DNA from 3 places in the Anaerobacillus sp. 1_MG-2023 genome. Region 2 is predicted to be linked to each of the others. Evidence: riboswitches for the same ligand, from Rfam matches in the RefSeq annotation. Region 2 holds a riboswitch; each other region holds the start of a gene.
The links. Region 2 has a riboswitch for S-adenosylmethionine ahead of Q4550_RS06335 (acetyl-CoA C-acyltransferase). Riboswitches for the same ligand answer to the same signal wherever they lie in the genome.
Positions count from the first base shown of each region.

Region 1: linked by a shared signal. The riboswitch ahead of Q4550_RS05040 (Na+/H+ antiporter NhaC family protein) and the one ahead of Q4550_RS06335 (acetyl-CoA C-acyltransferase) in region 2 are both predicted to bind S-adenosylmethionine.
Region 3: linked by a shared signal. The riboswitch ahead of mtnK (S-methyl-5-thioribose kinase) and the one ahead of Q4550_RS06335 (acetyl-CoA C-acyltransferase) in region 2 are both predicted to bind S-adenosylmethionine.

Region 1 covers NZ_JAUORD010000002.1:240,007-246,647, forward strand. The annotation lists gene Q4550_RS05025 (Y-family DNA polymerase) at 263-1,519, shown strand; gene Q4550_RS05030 (YolD-like family protein) at 1,534-1,863, shown strand; gene Q4550_RS05035 (alpha/beta fold hydrolase) at 2,023-2,862, shown strand; SAM riboswitch class I at 3,056-3,159, shown strand; gene Q4550_RS05040 (Na+/H+ antiporter NhaC family protein) at 3,230-4,525, shown strand; gene Q4550_RS05045 (hypothetical protein) at 4,613-5,290, opposite strand; gene Q4550_RS05050 (SLC13 family permease) at 5,584-6,641, shown strand, end outside.
Region 2 covers NZ_JAUORD010000002.1:477,868-484,508, forward strand. The annotation lists gene Q4550_RS06320 (Zn-ribbon domain-containing OB-fold protein) at 1-244, opposite strand, end outside; gene Q4550_RS06325 (thiolase family protein) at 241-1,401, opposite strand; gene Q4550_RS06330 (acetoacetate--CoA ligase) at 1,401-3,344, opposite strand; gene Q4550_RS06335 (acetyl-CoA C-acyltransferase) at 3,365-4,519, opposite strand; SAM riboswitch class I at 4,592-4,699, opposite strand; SAM riboswitch class I at 4,768-4,872, opposite strand; gene Q4550_RS06340 (hypothetical protein) at 6,194-6,478, shown strand.
Region 3 covers NZ_JAUORD010000006.1:11,023-17,663, forward strand. The annotation lists gene Q4550_RS11705 (pyridoxal phosphate-dependent aminotransferase) at 38-1,210, opposite strand; gene Q4550_RS11710 (carbon-nitrogen family hydrolase) at 1,319-2,101, shown strand; SAM riboswitch class I at 2,188-2,322, shown strand; gene mtnK (S-methyl-5-thioribose kinase) at 2,437-3,648, shown strand; gene mtnA (S-methyl-5-thioribose-1-phosphate isomerase) at 3,649-4,713, shown strand; gene Q4550_RS11725 (sugar ABC transporter substrate-binding protein) at 4,710-5,843, shown strand; gene Q4550_RS11730 (sugar ABC transporter ATP-binding protein) at 5,840-6,641, shown strand, end outside.

The DNA of each region.
Region 1 (6,641 bases), 240 kb from region 2:
AGTATAATGAAGCAACTACAATTGAATAAAATTAAGATGTGATAGAGGAATAAACAAAATCGTGAATGATCACATGAAATAAAATGTTCAGTTTTTTTACGTGTGACTAGACATTGATGTCCCGGTATTACTCCTTCTTCATCGGTAAGTGCTTTTATGATTGGAAGAAAGTACTTATTGTGAAGAGAACGTATATTCGGTTAAAATACGGGTATATATAAAGGGAACAAACGTTCTTTCATTTAGGAGAAGGGGGATACAAATGGATTATTCTAAATTTCCAAAGAAAACAATCCTATGTATTGATATGAAAAGTTTTTATGCAAGTTGTTCAGCAGTAGAGATGGGGCTTGATCCACTTACGTGCTATCTCGCGGTTGTTGGTGATACCGAGCGACTGGGAAGTGTTGTGCTGGCGGCGTCTCCGGCATTAAAAAAGGAATTTGGAATACGAACAGGGAGCAGACTATTTGAAATTCCAAATAACAAAAACATTCATATCGTTAATGCGAGAATGTCTTCATATTTAAAACAATCAATGGAAATAACGAGGCTTTTTCATCGTTATGTACCATCAGAATGTATCCATACGTATAGCGTTGATGAATCGTTTTTGCAGGTTGATGGGACAGAACGACTTTGGGGGAACAAATTTGAAGTAGCTCACAAGATCAAAAATGAAATAAGAGAGACATTCGGATTACCATGCGCCATAGGGATCGGGCCAAATCTTTTAATGGCAAAGCTTTGTCTTGATCTGGAAGCGAAAGAAAAAGGGATTGCAGAATGGACTTATGAAGATATTCCTAAAAAACTCTGGCCGCTTTCCCCGCTAAGCCAAATGTGGGGTATTGGGTCGCGTGTGGAGCGAACGTTAAATCGCATGGGGATTATGAATGTAAAGCAGCTTGCGCATTATCCGCTACATCTACTAGAAGAAAAATTTGGTATTATGGGAAATCAGCTCTATCATCATGCGTGGGGCATCGATCTTTCTGAAATGGGTGCGCCGATTATGCAGGGACAGATTAGCTATGGGAAAAGCCAAATTTTGTTACGAGATTACCATGACGAAAAAGACATTCAACACGTCATTCTTGAGATGAGTGAAGAAGTTGCAAGACGTGCGAGAAAAGCCCGGAAGGCAGGGCGTACGATTAGCCTTGGGATTGGTTATAGCAAAGAAGAAGGCGGGGGTGGCTTTCACCGTTCAAGGAGTATCCACAGCCCGACTGCTATTACGCTCGAAATATACAATGTATGTCTTCAGTTATTTGAGGAGTTTTTTGAAAGAAAAACGGTTCGTAAGATTTCCATTACCCTTTCAAATATTTGCAATGATGAAGAAGTGCAGTTGGACTTATTTAATGCGTCACGCCCAAAGCAGCGGGATCTCGGATATGTGATGGATTCGATCCGGGAGAAATATGGCTCAGATGCGCTGCTTCGTGCCGTTTCATACACAAAGGCCGGTACGGCACTGCATAGAAGTAAACTTGTGGGTGGTCATAAAGCATAGAAGGGGGAAGAAGCGTGATACGTGATCGCGGAAATATAAAATGGACGTCAATGATGTTACCTGAGCATGTGAAAGAGCTAAGAGATTGGAAAACCGAAGAAAAAAGAAGTGGAAAGCCGGTACTTGATGAACAAAAAATGGCGGAAATGAATGAAACGATATGTGAAGCAATGGCCGTTCACAACTCGCTTTGTTTTCAATATTTTAGCGGAGGTGAAACGAAAACTCTCTTTGGATATGTGCACTATGTAGATCCACTTACGAAAGAACTGCGTATTATTGACCATAATGAAAAAAGGACAACGATAAAGCTGCTGGACCTTGTGCACGTAGAGTTAGAATGAAAAAATGGAATATCCTCTCGGTTGTAAAAAAGTTTTTCATTTCAGGATTGGGGTAAAATAAGTATAAAGTCAAACCTGAATAAGTGAGACCATCCTTTCTGGTTAGAAACGAAGAGTAAATCAGATCAGGTGAATTTAAAATCCGGAGTGAGATGAAAGATGCTATTAGCTCAAAATCTTAAACAAAATACGGAAAAGATCAAAGGAATTGATATTCACTATGAATACTATAGAAATGACACAGCCGTCGATCGGCCAGTATTAACGCTTCTTCACGGTTTTCTATCGTCGAGCTTCAGCTTCAGAAGATTGATACCATTATTAACAAAGGCATATACTGTTGTTGCCATTGATCTTCCCCCGTTCGGAAAAAGTGAAAAGTCTAATCGTTTTGTCCACTCTTATCATAATTATGCGGAAGTGGTGGTTGAACTTTTAGAAAGGCTTTCAATTGATCATACTGTTATGATCGGCCATTCTATGGGTGGGCAAGTAGCAATGAGAGCCTCGGCTATGAAAGATGATCTCGTTAGTAAGAATATTTTACTGTGCAGTTCAGGATATCTTGAAAAGGCTAAACAGAGTCTAGTGTATACATCGTATTTACCTTTTTTCTCGGTATACTTGAAAAGGTGGCTTTATCGAAAAGGTGTCAGAGGAAATTTGCTTAATTGTGTTTATGATCCTTCCCTTATCGATGAAGAAATGATGGATGGATATATCCAACCTTTCTTCAATGAGGGTATCTTTCGGTCATTAGTTAGGATGATTCGAGATCGCGAAGGAGATTTGTCAGAAGCTGAACTAAATCAAATTCATACACCTAGCCTACTAATATGGGGAGAGAACGACAGAGTTGTGCCTTTGAAAATTGGGAAGCGTCTCAGTAACGATCTCCCAAATGCTAAACTGATCATCTATGAAAAAACTGGTCACCTTCTACCAGAAGAAAAACCGGCATCGATTATGAAGGATATTGAGTGGTTTTTGGGAAAATAAAGATTGATCTAATGCAAAAATTGGTAGTCATACAAAGCTTGAACCAGACTAGTTAATCAGGTAAACTCCTTTAAGGATGAGGAGTTTATTTTGATGCAGTTAATCAAAGTTGACTCATCAGAATAATGCGTGATAAAGTAAAGCTCGTTATGAAAAAGTAAAATGAAGCATGCGCTCATTGATAATTGTATATTTCTTATTAAGAGAAGTGGAGGGACCTGGCCCAAAGAAGCTTCAGCAACCTCTGATCATCAGAAAGGTGCTGCTTCCAGCAAGAGAAATCTTGAGAGATAAGTGCAAAAGCCTTCTTCTCTTGAAGTGGGCTTTTTTTATTGAGACAGAATAAAAGATGAAGGAGACATGAATAATGGAGAAAGAAATAAAGGGGAACGGCCTGGCTTTACTTCCTCTTGGAATATTTATTGTGCTTTTTATTGGTACAGCTATCATAACAAAGGACTTTTATAGTATGCCTGTTATTCTCGCTTCTCTAATTGCGGCGGGCGTAGCTCTTTCGATGAATCGAAAAGAAAGCTTTATGAAAAAAGTGGAAGTGTTTTGTCGTGGAGCAGGTAATACGAATATCATATTAATGATTTTAGTCTTTTTACTGGCTGGGGCGTTTGCCGGAACAGCTGAAAAAATTGGAGCAGTAGATTCGATTGTTAATTTAGGTATATCGATTCTACCAGCTAATCTTTTAATCGTAGGTTTATTTGTTATTGGCTGTTTTATTTCTATTTCGATGGGTACATCGATGGGAACAATTGTAGCACTTGCTCCCATTGGAATTGGAATTGCAGAGCAAACCGGAGTTGCCCCGGCGCTGGCTTTATCAGCAGTCATAGGTGGGGCAATGTTTGGTGACAATCTTTCTATGATTTCAGATACTACAATTGCGGCAGTACGCACACAAAATACGCAAATGAAAGATAAATTCAAAGTAAACTTTTTTATAGTCTTGCCAGCTGCTATCGTAACAGCCATTATATATGGTGCTTTAACGATGGGAGAGCAAGCAACGGTTGGAGGAGAACACGCATTTAATTTCGTTACAATTATTCCTTATTTAGGTGTACTGATCGCAGCGATCGCTGGTGTTAATGTTCTTATTGTACTTGTAAGTGGTACCTTATTTGCTGGGATTGTAGGTTTATATAACGGAACATTTGGAATGAGTGGACTGATCTCCACGGTTACAGAGGGCATAAAAGGGATGGAAGACCTTGCCATGATTGCTCTTGTCATCGGAGGGATGATTGAAGTCATTAAGCATAACGGAGGAATACAATACGTATTGGACAAAATCCTGAGCAAAGTAACTTCTCGTAGAGGAGCAGAGTTTGGTATCGCCGGTCTCGCAAGCGTGCTTGATTTATCAACAGCTAACAACACCATTTCGATCATAATGGGGGGGCCACTTGCGAAAAACATTTCCGAAGAATATGGGGTAGACCCACGAAAGTCTGCTAGTATTCTTGATATTTTCTCAGGTAGTATACAGGGCATGCTCCCATATGGGGCACAGGTGCTTGCAGTAGCAGGTCTTGCGTCGATTTCGCCACTCGCTCTACTACCGTATTCAATTTATCCAATCCTCATTGCTATTGCAGGAATTATTGCGATTTTCATCAACTATCCCTCTTTTTCGAAAAAGGGCTAAAGTGATAGTGAACAGAATCTTGAATTAAAATTTGATATGAGCATTTAAAAAGCAGCTAGCTCAAATTGGGCTACCTGCTTTTTTTTATTATCCTTCGATTTGTTTTTGAAGATGCACAATTCGTTGAGGAAGAATGTACAAGTATTCAATAAGTGAATCTAGTAAGTCGATAATTAAGTTGGCCGTTTCTTCACTTGTAGCTTTCTCAAGACAAAGGAGGTGATTTAAATTACTACCTTTGCCTAGTAGGTGTCCTAGTTTTACAATTGGTTCTTCTAAATCAATCTGCTTAGCAAGTGTTTCTAGCTGTTTAGAAAGTGGCTGTCCTAGCTCATTTTCAGAAAGAAAACTACCTGTAATGCTCTCAAGAACACGATTAGCCATTACAGCCGTTGCAGTCCAATCCTTCATGTTATGTACATTCACTGCTGAGCGATAAACACGCTCAAGGTCATCGGGTAATCTAGCTGTGCTAGTCAGTCTGCCGAGCGGCTCTCGTGTAAAAGAGGTTTGATGCACGAAAAGCTCAACTTCTTCTCCGCGATCATTATGGGACGTTTTAATGAGTATGAAAAGCACAGCTTCTTTACAAATAGAGCAGCGAGAAAGCGTGGAGAACACAGCCTGATTAATTTGGTAATCGAACTTCAGTTGAAATGAAGCGTCGTTTCCACATTCTGGACATTCTGTATTAGCTGATTTTGGAAGCTTTGTTTGTCCGTATTTCACAACCGAATTAATAGTAGTCTGTTGTATCTTTCTCATCATATACCCCCTGGATCGATTTTGAGCAACTTGTTGTGGATTGTGTATCTATTCTTACATTTAATCATTGAGTTTATTTATTTTGAATTATAAAAACATATCATCAACTTATAATTTTCGCCCCTAATGGAAATTTAAGGGGGTTTGAAATGAATTACTTGTATGGAAATGGAAAAACGAATCAAAAGTCCTTTCTTGAAAGAGAGTAATAAAGTACCAAAATTGTGAATTTATTGACAGATGTGGCGAGCGAATTCTACACTATAGTTTAATGAACGATAGGAGGTATGACTATGGAACAACACCTTTGGAACCAATTATGGAAAGAACATGATCGAGCAAAAGATCTCTTAACATTCGCTTCTTCACACACGCCGGAAATCCCTTCAAAAAGTTCTCAAAAAAATCCAGGTTATGCATCTGGACCAGATCCTGCTTATGATAAAAGGAAACTGACGGGGTTGATCCTCGGACCGGTCCTTTTTCTTAGCATAATGTTGTTTTTTAATCCAAATGGTCTTTCAGAAGCAGGCTTGGCCATCTTAGCAAGTACGGCGTGGATTGCAACGTGGTGGATTACAGAAGCCATTCCGATACCAGCAACGTCTCTTTTACCATTAATTTTATTTCCACTAACGGGCGGACTTAAAGGTGATTTAACAGCATCAGCGTATGGCGATAACACCATTTTTCTCTTTATGGGTGGTTTTTTGATCGCGCTTACAATGCAGAAATGGCATTTACATAAACGGATTGCTCTTTTCATTATATCAGCAATAGGAACAAGTACAGAGAGAATTGTACTTGGCTTTATGATTGCAACAGGCTTTTTATCAATGTGGATCTCAAACACGGCAACGGCTATGATGATGGTGCCAATTGGGCTGGCCGTGATTTATCAAGTATCCGAGCAGCTTGATATGAAACAAGAAGAAGGTGCGCCGCAATTTAATTTTGGGAAAGCCATTATGCTTGGTATCGCGTACAGTGCCTCAATTGGTGGTCTAGCAACATTGATTGGAACACCTCCTAATACCATCTTTGCAGCCGTGGTCAATGAGCTATATGGCATCGAGATTTCATTTGCCCGCTGGATGATGTTTGGCGTACCTCTAACTGTTCTTCTTTTATTCGGCTGCTGGTATTACCTTGTGAAAATGGCATTTCCGATGAATGTTAAAGAGCTGCCAGGCGGGAAAGAGGTGATTAATAAGGAGAAAGCGGATCTTGGGAAAATGTCTATGGAAGAAAAGGTCATTATGGTGGTTTTTTCTTTCACTGCGGTTGCCTGGATTAGCCGTTCCTTTGTTTTAAGTGAGCTTAATCCGAATATAAATGACACTGTCATCGC
Region 2 (6,641 bases):
ATGCGGGATGTCCGGCCCGGTGGATTACGCTCCAAGTTTTCAGCCTCCCACGGCCTGAAGCTTTTTTCCATGTTAGTGAGTGATGGAAACAGTGGGGACAGTGCTCGCGAGGATAAAATAACCACTGCTCACACTTGTCACATTGCTGAAGACGGAGATGTCCTGCTTTGATACTTTCCCAGAATGGTTCACTGACAGGAGTAATGGTAGGACCTGGCAAGGATATGTTTTGAAATTCGGTCATCGTTCTCCTCCTAACACAACGGCAGTCGTTTCACTTAATGTGGCTCCGTTTCCTGTCACAAGAGCCTTTCTGGCATCAGGGATTTGCCTGTTTCCAGCTTCGCCTCTCAATTGATGGACGGCTTCCACGACATGGGACATTCCGCCTGCTAAGTCCGCTTGACCGAAGCCCAACTGGCCGCCATGTGTGTTTAATGGGAAATCTCCGTCATGGCCGAAACTATGGTTTTTCACAAAATCCCCGAACCCTCCAGGTTTACATAGACCAGCACTCTCAAGGGTGGCGGCAACGACACTTGTATAACAGTCATATAAAGAGTAGAGGTCGATGTTTTCAATATTCGTCTGTGCCTGGTCAAGCGCCCTCGGTATCGAATAGTTGAATGGCAAGCTGTCTAGGCTTGGTGCCTGGCTCACAGCCCGGTGAGTGATTTTTTCACCAGCTCCTTTCAGGTAAACCGGTTTATGCTTACCTTTTGATGCTTTTTCCGCAGATGTCATGACGACTGCTGCTCCACCGGCGACAGGCATGACGATTTCAAGCAGGTGAAGCGGATCGGCAATGATCGGAGAGGCGAGAATATCTTCAACTTCGATTGGATTCCCATAAAAAATGGCATCCGTGTTCAACTGGGCATTTTTCCGTGCCCAATAGGCGATTCTTGCAAATTCTTCCTGGGTGGATCCGTACTCTTCCATATGCTGTCTTTTCAATAAAGCATATGAAGTGTTGGCCCCCGAGGCACCGAAAGGAACGTCAAATTCGCGGATCGGATTGCGGTTCGGGGATCGCAATGTTTCCCCTTTTTCATTTTTGTTTGCTAAGACACAAACGACGGTTTCGCACATTCCTGCCTGGATGGCTGCAGCTGCTCTCCAGATCATCCCCGGCCCGGTCGCTCCCCCGAGATCCACTGTATTGGACATAGTGGGATCGATTCCGAGATATTCAGAAACTGTTGCCGGCACATGTTGTGGTGTCTCCCCGACTTGTGGTCCGACGAGGAGACCATCGACGTCTTCCTTGGAGATGCCTGCATCCTGAAGAGCGAGGCGGACGGATTCTGCAATCAAACTTAATGTTGTTTCTCCTGTAGAATAACGGACGGGCTTCAGCTCACCGATTCCTATGATGGCCCCCTGTGTTTGGCTTGCCATTACACGAACTCCTTTTCTGATAGCTTGCGAAATGATTGTAAAACAGATGGATTCCTTAATGATGCTTCATTTTTCACTTCATTTCCTGAAGCGGCTGTTTTCGCTGCTCCTTCGACTTTTTTTCCATTGTTGGTATGTGGGATTTCCTCCACTTGATAAATTCGCTTCGGTACGTGGCGTGGAGAAGCTTTAGCCCGAATTTGCTGGCGTATTTCTTTTGCTAAGTCTTCCGTAAGTTGTTCTGTGACTACACATAGGACGATTTCTTCGTCATGATCTTTCGGTAATCCGAATACGACGGAATCCTTTATTTCTTTGATGTGCTCCACGACACGGTAAATTTCTGCCGTACCGATCCTGACGCCACCTGGATTCAATGTCGTATCAGCACGCCCATAAATGATAAGTGATTGGTCGATGGTTTGTTCTGCTAAGTCCCCATGTGTCCAAATTCCTGACCGTTTGGAAAAATAACTCTTCCGGTAGCGTTCCTCTCCACCTTCGCCGAAAAAGGTGAGCGGCATGCTCGGGAATGGTTGGGTACACACAAGGTCGCCTTTTTCTGCATATACAGATGCCCCTCGCTCATCCAATACATCAACCGCCATTCCCAACGCTTTGCAGGCGATTTCGCCTCGTTTCACGGGTAGTACTGGAGCTCCCATCACAAAGCAGCCGATAATTTCTGTTCCGCCAGAAATGGAAGCAAGGAACAAATCCTTTTTTATCGTTTGAAAAACCCAATCGTATTGCTCTGGAGCTAATGGGGCGCCGCATGATAACAGACTTTTCAATGAACCGAGCGAATGACTACTTTTCAGGTCGACATCTGCTTTCATCAATGTATCTAAATACTTAGGACTTGTGCCGAAATGGGTGACTCCGACTTCATCGGCAATGTCCCACAAATGGGAGAGGGAATCTTGCCTGACGGGAGAGCCATCATACAACAGGATGGCCGCTTCACTGGCTAACCCGGAAACGAGCCATGGATACATCATCCAGGCTGTATTGGTATACCAAAACAACACATCATTTTGCTGGACGTCGCAATGGAGCTGGTGTTCTTTCACATGTTGAAGGAGGGTCCCGCCGACAGAATGGACGATTGCTTTCGGAAGTCCTGTCGTTCCAGATGTATATAAAATATATAAGGGGTGCTCAAAAGGAACAGGTTGGAATGTCGGCTTTTTTGCATCGTTGTCACAAAGCTGGTTCCACGAAAGAGATTCAACCCCTTCAATCGAAGCAACCCCTTCGAGCGTTATGATTGCGGATAGTCCTACCAGGTTTTCCGTCATTTGCTTGATTTTGTCCTCAATATGATATGGCTTTTGCTTATAGTGATAGGAGAGGGTAGCGATCAATACTTTTGGTTTCACCTGCCCGATTCGATCAACGATTCCTTTTGTTCCGAAGTCAGGAGAACAGGACGTCCATGTGGCTCCGAGCGAAGTGGTCGCTAACAAAGCCACCAACCCTTGAATATCGTTTGTGGTGACGCCGGCAACACAATCGCCTTTTTGTACACCTAGTCGTTTTAACCCTTCCTGGGCTCTCGCTACGGATTGCCTTAGCTCTCCCAAATTGATACTCCGGCGGACGCCTGTCTCATTCGCTTCATAGGCAGCAATCCGATCAAGAGAACCACGCAATAAATTTTCAGCGAAATTCAATTCTGCTTCAGGGAACCATTTGCTATCTGGCATTGAATCGGAAGGGAGAAACACACGATCACCCTTTTCCCCAATGATTCCTGCATAATCCCATACTCCTGACCAAAATTCAGCCAGTTGGGAAATGGACCAGCGGTGGAACCGTTCATAAGGAAAAAGGGACTGGCCGGTATAATCGGCAAAAGCTTTGATGTGTGATTGGTCTATTCTTTCGCTCGACGGTTCCCATACAAAAGGGGAACGTTGAGTTGTTGTTGATGTAGGCATTGGATTTGTCTCCTTTCGAGTTATAAATAAGGAACTTCAATCAAAATTGCCATTCCCTGTCCACCACCACCGCAAAGGGAAGCGATGCCTTTTCCACCACCCCGCCGTTTCAGTTCGTGGGCAAGTGTCAAAACCAGCCGGAATCCTGTGCCACCTAATGGGTGACCAAGAGCGATGGCACCACCGTTGACATTGACACGATCATAATCGATGCCAAGATCACGGCAGCTTGCGATGACGACACTGGCAAATGCTTCATTGATTTCAAATAGATCAATATCATCTGTAGTCAAAAGGTGTCTATCTAATAGTTCTTTGATCGCTTGCGATGGTTTTGTTTGTAAGCTCGGATCTGGCCCTGCAATTTCTGACCAACTGATTACTTCCGCCAGCGGCTCCTGGCCGAGTGATTCCGCTTTCTCTTTTGTGGTCACGATGCCAATGCTCGCTCCGTCCGTCATCTGAGATGCATTCCCTGCTGTAATCGTGCCTTCGTTTGAAAAGGCGGGAGAAAGGCTGGCTAACTTTTCTGCTGTCGTTCCTTTACGGATGCCTTCATCTTCTGCAAGTAGACCGGAAATAGGATCTATTTCTGGTTGGAAAAATCCCTTTTCCTGAGCATTAGATGCTCGATGCTGGGAAAGAGCTGCATACTCATCTTGTTCCGCGCGACTTATTTCGAAGGATCGGTTTTTCTCATCCGTAAGAGCTCCCATCGAAACATCACTCAAAGCGCACCACAAACCGTCGTTCAGTAACGTATCTCTAAGCAGGGCATGACTAAGGCCTGAAGAAGCACGCACAGGAGCGGTATGAGGAGCGTTCGTCATCGAGTCAAAACCGCCGACAATGTATAATTCACCTTCATTGAAATGCATTCTCCGGGAGGCATCCGCAATTGTAGCGATTCCGCCTAAACAAACATTGTTCAATGTGATGGCGGGTGTACCGATATCGACTCCTGCCTGATAAGCAACTTGTCTGGCAGGATTTTGCCCGCCCCCAGCCTGGATCACTTGTGCCAGCAGTACGCCATCCGCCTGTTTTGCAACCGGGTTTTTTTCTAACAGAGCGCTTAGCGCATTCGTACCAAGCTCTGCTGCTGATAGCTTTTTCAATGCTCCTTTCCATTTTCCGAATGGGGTACGGATTCCATCTAACAGAACGGTTTTCATATATGTAACAACTCCTTTTTTCAAATAGAACGAGCCCTCTTCACTAAAAAACAAGAAGAGGGCTCTTAGCTCTTCTTATCTTTCAGGATTATCTCCTGCAGGAATTAGCACCTTATCAAGCGCATGCTTGATGGTTGCCGGGCGTCAACGGGCCAGTCCCTCTGCCTCTCTGGATAAGAATGATTATTCAATTGGAAAATATAAAACCTCTCTATCAGTGAAATAGAGAGGTTAAGAGATTTAGGATTCTCTTATCTTCCTGAGCATTAACTCAGTAGGATTTGGCACCATGCTAGGAGTATAGCGGTTGCCGGGTTTCACAGGGCCAGTCCCTCCACCTCTCTGGATAAGAATGTTATTTCGTTGTTTAATTAAGTGTCATGTTAGCAAGGTGAAGGATTTCTGTCAATATATTTGATGAAAAAGTTAGAAAATTTATTTTATTTTGATTGGTTTGACAATCTTCTATAGAAATGTTCTGGTGCCTACCTTCATAGCCGTCAATGTAAGAGGAAAGTTTAAGACAAAGTATTATTTACAATTATAATAAAAGCGGTCTAATTCGTTGTGTTTAATTTTTACCAGTTGGGGACATGTATGAATAAGCATACTGTATCTCTTTTATTTTTCTCTGAACTTAAGCAGCTTTCTTTAATGTTTTTTATACGTTAATTGAATGGTGTTAAAGGCGGTGGGCGGGCCATATCGGTGTTAGGAAGTTGTTGAATGGAAAGAGAGGGGTGTTTACTAGAAAAAACTCGAAAATAATCAAGTATGGCTATTTATCGTGATGTTGGTTATGGCGGCCATTTGGATTTCTCATGCCTGGATATGCTGGAAATTTAGGATCGATCATGTCTATCATTATCGCTAAATTGATGTATAGTATGTTTTCTAAGACTCTATTTACATCATTAAAAGAAGCGTTTTCGCCTTATTACTACAAATCGTAGCGAAAAGGAGAGCCTTAGGAAATTATCTATGTTGATGACTCGAATGATCTATGTCACCTTTAAAATAAATGATTCATTCGGAAAGATGCTTTGGGTCAGAGGATTAATAACTTACTTTGTCACAGGGTTCGCTTGTGCCTTAGTGTATTTTCTATAATCCATTTTAAAGGTTGATCAGCATCAAATATTAGAAGCATAACGGTATTCCATAATCTCGGAACAATTCTGTAATATCATATCAGGGTATGTTAAAGAATGATCTTGATTAATAGGGCGTGATTCCGTACTACGGAATTACGTCTTTTTCTTTAAAGTAAAGGTTGAGTAAGTGAGTGGGTTTTGAAATAATTGGAACAATGTTGAACTGGAAAGGGAGGGAATACCTTGGAAATAAGACTCGAGTCAATCGCTGGCGTGTTAAACGATTTGAATGGAACATTAAGTGTAACTAATATTTTGCTAGGCATAATAACAGTTATCCTTGCATCACAATTGTTTATCACCTTACGGAATAATAGAAAAAAATAACCAAAGGATATTCTAGTGTTTATTACTTCATTGAGTATTCAGCTATATCGGAGGAATTGTTTAATAGAGCATTAGCCCTTTATTACATAAGCAAAAGTAGTATCAGTGGTTTAACCTATTTAACTGACAGGGCAGTAATCTTTAATAAGTAAAATGGGTTATCATTTAAGTGAATATATAAGGAGGTATAGTAATGTGGGCAATATTAGGGGTCATTGCCGTAGTAGTAACTGTTATAAACCTTTCTTTGTATGCAGCAGGAAAGGATTATAAGCTTGCTATGGCGATGGCATTATCATTTACAGCATTAACAATTTGTGCAGATTACAGTTATCTAAATGGGTGGATAAAAGCAGAAGATTGGGCGGCTTTATCGGATGTAGTACCTGGTATGGCAAGGGCATTTTGGTTATTGACAATTGTTTCTATCTCACTAAATATAGCACCTATATTTTTAGAACGAATACGTAAGAAATAATGACTTAATATGACATCATACAATCAATATTCAACTATTGTGTAAGTCTTTATGTATAACTAGAGGGGTTTAAGTACAAGAACAGTAAGAGATATCTCGAATTCGAGTCTTACGTAAACTCGGAGCTATACCGTCAGGAGGAATAAAATGTTTAAGGCTAAAA
Region 3 (6,641 bases), on a different contig from region 2:
AGTAAATCCTGTCAATCTATTTTTTTACTTTTCTGAATCAAAAGAGATGAAGGGATTTAATCCGTTCAACTGCCTCCCTGAGTTTTTCTTCGGAAGTTAATAAGCCTACTCTCACATAGCCTTCCCCATACTCTCCAAAGCCGTTCCCAGGTGCAACAACAATTTGAACATTTTCAAGCAAGTAGTCCGCAAACCCCTCTGAAGTAAATGATTCAGGTACTTTTAACCAGGCAAAAAATGATCCCGCGGGAGAGGTTACATCCCAGCCAATATCATGAAGTCCCTGTATCAAAACATTCCGTCTAGATTCATACGTTTGGCGAAGATCCTCAACACATTTCTGTGAACCTAGTAAAGCTTCTGCAGCTGCTTCTTGCACTGCACTAAACAAACTAACGTAGAAATGATCCTGAAGCAGGTTGATGCTTTCCACTACAGATGGGTTTCCGACAGCGAACCCAACACGCCATCCTGCCATATTATACGTTTTGGAAAGAGTATAAATCTCAATCCCCACATCTTTAGCACCTTCTGTTTCTAAAAAGCTTTGAGGACGCTCTCCATCGAATCCGATTGCTCCATAAGCAAAATCATGAACGACACAGATGTCATTGACATCCGCAAACCTAACCGTTTCATCAAAAAAACTTTTCGTTGCTACAGCAGCGGTAGGATTGTTTGGATAATTTAAGAACATGAGCTTCGCTTTTGCAAGAGCACCCTCAGGAATCGCGCTATAATCTGGCAGAAAATCATTTTCTTCAAGTAACGGCATCATTTGCATATCCGCTTCAGCCATTGCTACTCCAGACCAGTAATCAGGGTATCCGGGATCCGGAACAAGTGCCACATCACTTTTATTTAACAAACATTGACTCACTTCTACAAGGCCCGCTTTTCCACCAAATAGGACGGCCACCTCCTTCTCTGGATCAAGCTCAACACCAAACTCTCGCTTATAGAAATCAGCCGCGGCTTGTTTCAGAAAGGGCTGTCCCCTAAATGGCGGATACTTGTGGTATGCAGGGTTTTCAGCTGCCTGCTGCAAAGACTCGATAATATGAGCAGGCGTCGGCTGATCAGGGTTTCCTTGTCCAAGGTTAATAATGTCATATCCCGCCTCTACATAACGGTTCACTTTTCCAGCAAGCTTCGCAAAGAATTGTTCTGGTAAACGTTTAAGTGCATCTGAAGTTTGAAATTGTTTCAAATGGAATCACATCCTGTTAAAATTTTCGAGAAATTCTAATAAGTTATGTTATCTTGGATACACAACCATGTAAAGGTCAACTTCTAAACATGTAAGGAGGACAACTCAATGAAAAACCTTGCCCTGTTGCAATTTGATATTGCTTTCGGCAATCCAGAAAAGAATTTCTCTAAAGTTGAAGAGCTTGTTTCTAAGGCGGTGAGTGACAAACCAGATATCATCGTTTTACCAGAATTGTGGTCCACAGGTTATGATTTATCTCGCCTTGATGAAATTGGAGATACTGATGCAGAAAAGTCGATTGCTTTTCTATCTCGCCTCGCCAAAAAGAACGACGTAAATATTGTCGGGGGCTCCATCGCTAAGCATCATAACGGCGAAGTAACGAACACCATGCTTGTGTTCAATCGAGATGGGCAGCTCGTTCATGAGTATAGCAAAGCGCACCTGTTTCGTTTGATGAATGAAGAGAAGTTCCTCGTTTCTGGAAATGAAAAAAGTCATTTTACACTTGAAGAACTCCCATGCGCTGGGTTCATTTGTTATGATATTCGCTTTCCTGAGTGGCTTCGCCTTCATGCAGTTGAAGGTGCCCAAGTTTTGTTCGTACCAGCAGAATGGCCAAAGCAACGCACCGATCATTGGCGAGCATTACTTATCAGTCGCGCGATTGAAAATCAGTGCTACGTGATTGCCTGTAATCGTGTCGGGGCAGATCCTGATAATGCGTTTGGAGGACACTCATTGATCATTGATCCGTGGGGAACAATTATCGCAGAAGCAAGAGAAGAAGAAGTTATTTTAACAGGTTCTATTGACGAAGAGGAAATGTCATCGATCCGGAATCGCATTCCTATCTTTGAAGATCGACGTCCAGATATTTATAAATAATATTCAAAATATTATTGACAAACACGTTCCTTTCTCTGTAACATACATTTCAAGCGAAAAAATTGTAAAATAATTTCATAAACTTTCTCTTATCAAGAGCAGGCTGAGGGATTTGGCCCTATGACGCCCAGCAACCGACCTATTTTTAAGTCCAGATTAAGATGACTTAAATGGCACGGTGCTACTTCCAACAGGATGATATTCATTCTGGAAGATAAGAGGTGTGAAGTATCTCTATCTTCAAGCCTCTTTCTTCGGAAAGAGGCTTTTTTTATGCCGAAATTCCGATGTTCATGCAATACATCAACCATAAATAGTTGAAAGGGGAATTTTACATGGGTATTCAGATCACTTCAGGGTACACACCGTTTACAACAGAAACCGTAGTGCAATTTTTAGAGTATCACAAGCTTTTGGATCGCACCGCTCCCGTTCATGTAAAGGAAATTGGCGATGGCAATTTAAATTATGTCTTTCATGTTCAACACAAGAAAACAGGACAATCCTGGATCGTCAAACAAGCCTTGCCTTATGCCAAAGTCGTTGGCGAATCCTGGCCGCTTACACTGGATCGATCCAGAATTGAAAGCGAGGCACTCAAGCAAGCTCACGCGCTCGTTCCTGACTTTTCTCCGATCGTTTATTTGCATGACTCGGAAAAAGCCGCAACGGTTATGGAAGATTTATCAACTTACACTATTTTACGAAAAGGACTTATTGAAGGTCGTATATATCCTGAGCTTGCAAGAAACGTCGGTACCTATCTCGCTCATACACTCTTTTTCACTTCTGACTACGGTCTTGGTTCAGCAAATAAGAAAGAGCTTGCCAAACGGTTTAGTAATCCAGACTTATGTGGCATAACAGAAAGCCTCGTATTTTCAGATCCTTTCTACAATGCCGAAAGCAATGCCTTTACAGAAGAGCTTCGAGCAGATGTTGAATCGCTGTGGGAAGATGACGATTTCCTCACTGAAGTTGCCTCCCTCAAACACTCTTTTTTAACAAAAGGAGAAGCTTTGATACACGGGGACTTACATACAGGTAGCCTGTTTGTTACGGAAAGTTCAACTAAAATAATCGACCCAGAATTTGCTTTCTATGGCCCAGCTGGTTTTGATATCGGTGCTTTTATCGCCAATATTGCGCTTAGTATCCTGTCGCAGGAGGCACATAGGTCAGAAGAAGAGAAAGAAGGGTACCTCGCTTATTTATTTGGCGTCACTACTGAGGTTTGGAACGTATTCGAATCTACTTTCCGATCATTATGGGCCGACCATCTCTCAGAAGATAATCGTTATTCAAGAGGATACCTAGACGCTCTTCTACAATCTATTTTTGTCGATAGCATTGGATTTTCCGGCTGTAAGATCATCCGAAGAACGATTGGACTTGCTCATGTAGAAGAGATCGAGACGATCACTGATCCAAAAGTAAAACTCGCTGTGGAAAAAAAGGCGCTTACCCTTGGAAAAAAACTTATTTTAGACCGAAAAAACATCACTTCGATTGAACAATACATTAAAGCCATCAAGGAGGTCATTTAAATGACTGTCATCTCATCACTCCAATGGAAAGGTGATCATCTCTTACTGCTCGATCAACGGCAGCTTCCACATCAAGAGATCTACCTCAAGCAAACGGCAATCGAGGATGTCTGGAATAGCATTTCTGCCCTTGTTGTCCGCGGAGCACCAGCCATTGGAATCGCCGCCTCGTATGGACTAGTTCTTTGGAGTCAGCATGTCCAAACAAACGAAGCAACAGCGTTTAAGACAGCGCTAGTCAACCAAGGGAAATATCTTGCCTCCTCTCGTCCCACTGCAGTAAATCTCTCTTGGGCGATTGATCGCATCATCCGAGCTAGCTTTTCCTTACCGACAGTGAAAAAAATGAAAGAAGCGATTCTGCACGAAGCACTTACCATCCATAAAGAGGATGAGCTTGTCTGTCAGCGGATTGGAGAACATGGTCTGAAGCTATTAAATGATGGGGATACCATCCTCACACATTGCAATGCAGGTGGGATCGCAACAGCAAAATACGGGACGGCTCTTGCGCCTCTCCATCTGGCAAAGGAAAACGGCCTCTCCATCTCCGCAATTGCGACGGAAACCAGACCAGTTCTACAAGGTGCTCGATTAACCGCATGGGAGCTTGAGCGTGCTGGTATTGACGTTACGCTGATTACAGACAGTATGGTAGCTCACGTTTTAAAAACAAAGAAAATCGCTGCAGTTATAGTCGGTGCTGATCGGATTGCTGCAAATGGTGATACAGCTAACAAGATTGGTACGCTTGGCCTTGCCCATATCGCAAAAGCATATAACGTTCCTTTTTATGTTGCTGCACCCATCTCAACAATTGACTACTCGATCCCTAACGGAGAAGCGATTCCGATTGAGGAGCGAGATCCGAAAGAAATTACGCATTATAAAGGTGAACGTGTTGCAGCTGAGAACATTGATGTATTTAATCCTGCTTTTGATGTGACGCCAAATGAATTACTCAGCGGAATCATTACGGAGCACGGTATCGTTCGAACACCGTACGCTGAAAACCTTGCTCATCTTGCTTTGCCACACGCTAAAAACACGGAGGTACATTCATGAAACGCTTAGGACTTATTTTATCCATTCTTCTTCTCATCGTACTTGCTGCTTGTACTAATGAGCAAGATGCCGTAAGTACACCAGAAGCAAGCACAACGGAATCTAGTGAGACAACTTCAAACACAGGTGAAGAAGCGTCTAAAACTTCTTCAGACATTCCAAAAGAAGTTCAAAAACCTATCAAAATAGCAGCGATTATGCAAGCATCCCTCGGTACATTTTCTTCCCAGTACGTAAAAGGAGTTGAAGATCAGGTAGAAAAATTTGGCGGAAGCGTTCAAGTTTATAATGCTGATAATGACCTTTCCAAAATGGCTACACACCTTGATACAGCCATCAACCAAAAAGTCGATGCGATCTTAATTGATCATGGCCGAGCAGATGCACTCGAAGCTGGAGTGAAAAAAGCCGTTGATAAAGGCATACCTGTCGTTGTGTTTGATAGCGATATTAACGTGCCAGGTGTAACAGTTATTGATCAAGATGATTATAGTCTTGCATGGAATACATTAAAAACGCTTGCTCAGGATTTAAATGGTGAAGGAAATATTGTCTATGTATGGGTGGGAGGATTCGCACCTATGGAGCGACGAAATGCGATTTATGAGGCGTTTCAGGAACGCTATCCAGAAATCAATGAAATCGCTAAGTTCGGGACCGCGAGTGCTAATACAGCTCTTGATACCCAAACCCAAATGGAAACTATTCTAAAGCAATATCCAAACAAAGGTGATATTGATGCTGTATTTGCTCCATGGGATGAATTTGCGAAAGGCGCTACTCGTGCCATTGAACAAGCTGGTCGAGAAGAAATCAAAGTTTACGGCATCGATATGAGTGACGAAGATCTCCAAATGATGCAAAAAGATAATAGCCCATGGCTCTCATCTGCTGCTACTGATCCGGCGGAAGTAGGACGTGTTCAAGTACGTTTTGCTTATCAAAAAATTGCTGGAGAAGAAACGCCTGAGATTTTCTCACTTGATCCTCATCTTGTAAAACAATCTGATTTACCAGACAAAACCATTTCAATGAGTGAATTAGGCAATTACGTCGATGACTGGGGCTCTTCTGACGCAGCTATTTCTCCGTGGATGGAAAAATTAACGCAACAGGATGATAGCAAATGAGTGAGTTATCCATCCAAAATATTTCTAAATCATTCGGAAATATCCCTGTATTAAAAAACGTCTCCCTGACGATTCGTTCAGGCGAAGTGCACGCTCTGCTCGGTACGAATGGAGCTGGTAAAAGCACGCTTATGAAAATGGTTTGTGGAGACTATGAACGAGACAGCGGCTCTATTTTACTTAACGGAGAACCTCTAGCGATTCATACACCTTCCGATGCAAAAAAAGCAGGCATCGGAATGGTGGTGCAAGAAGTTGATTCGGCTTTGTTTCCTACCCTATCCGTTTCTGAAAACATTTGGGCTGACTCAATGAATAAATCACCTTTTAAGTGTTATTCTTCTAGCAAAGAACGGCAAAGAACAAGAGATTTACTTAACTCTCTTGGTATAACCTTAACCCCTGATAAACTGGCTTCCGAATGTTCGCTGTCAGAAAAACAAATGATCTTAATTGCTCGAGCAATGGCACAGGAGACGCAATATTTGATACTGGATGAACCAACTGCTCCACTTAGTGTAGAAGAGACAAAGCTATTATTTCATCTTATTAACAAACTGAAGAAGAAAGGCGTGGGGATGATTTACATTTCTCACCGCATGCCAGAAATAGAAGAAATAAGCGATCGTTTTACGATTTTACGAGACGGCAAAGTTCATCTTTCAGCTGAAACAAAAACCGTTTCAGCTGATGAGATCATTACCAGTATGGTTGGGTCAAGTCTTAGAAAAAAAGAACCCCGTCAAACAAAGAGCACGAGTCATGCTTTAATGCGGGCTGAGAATCTCTTTATACCCG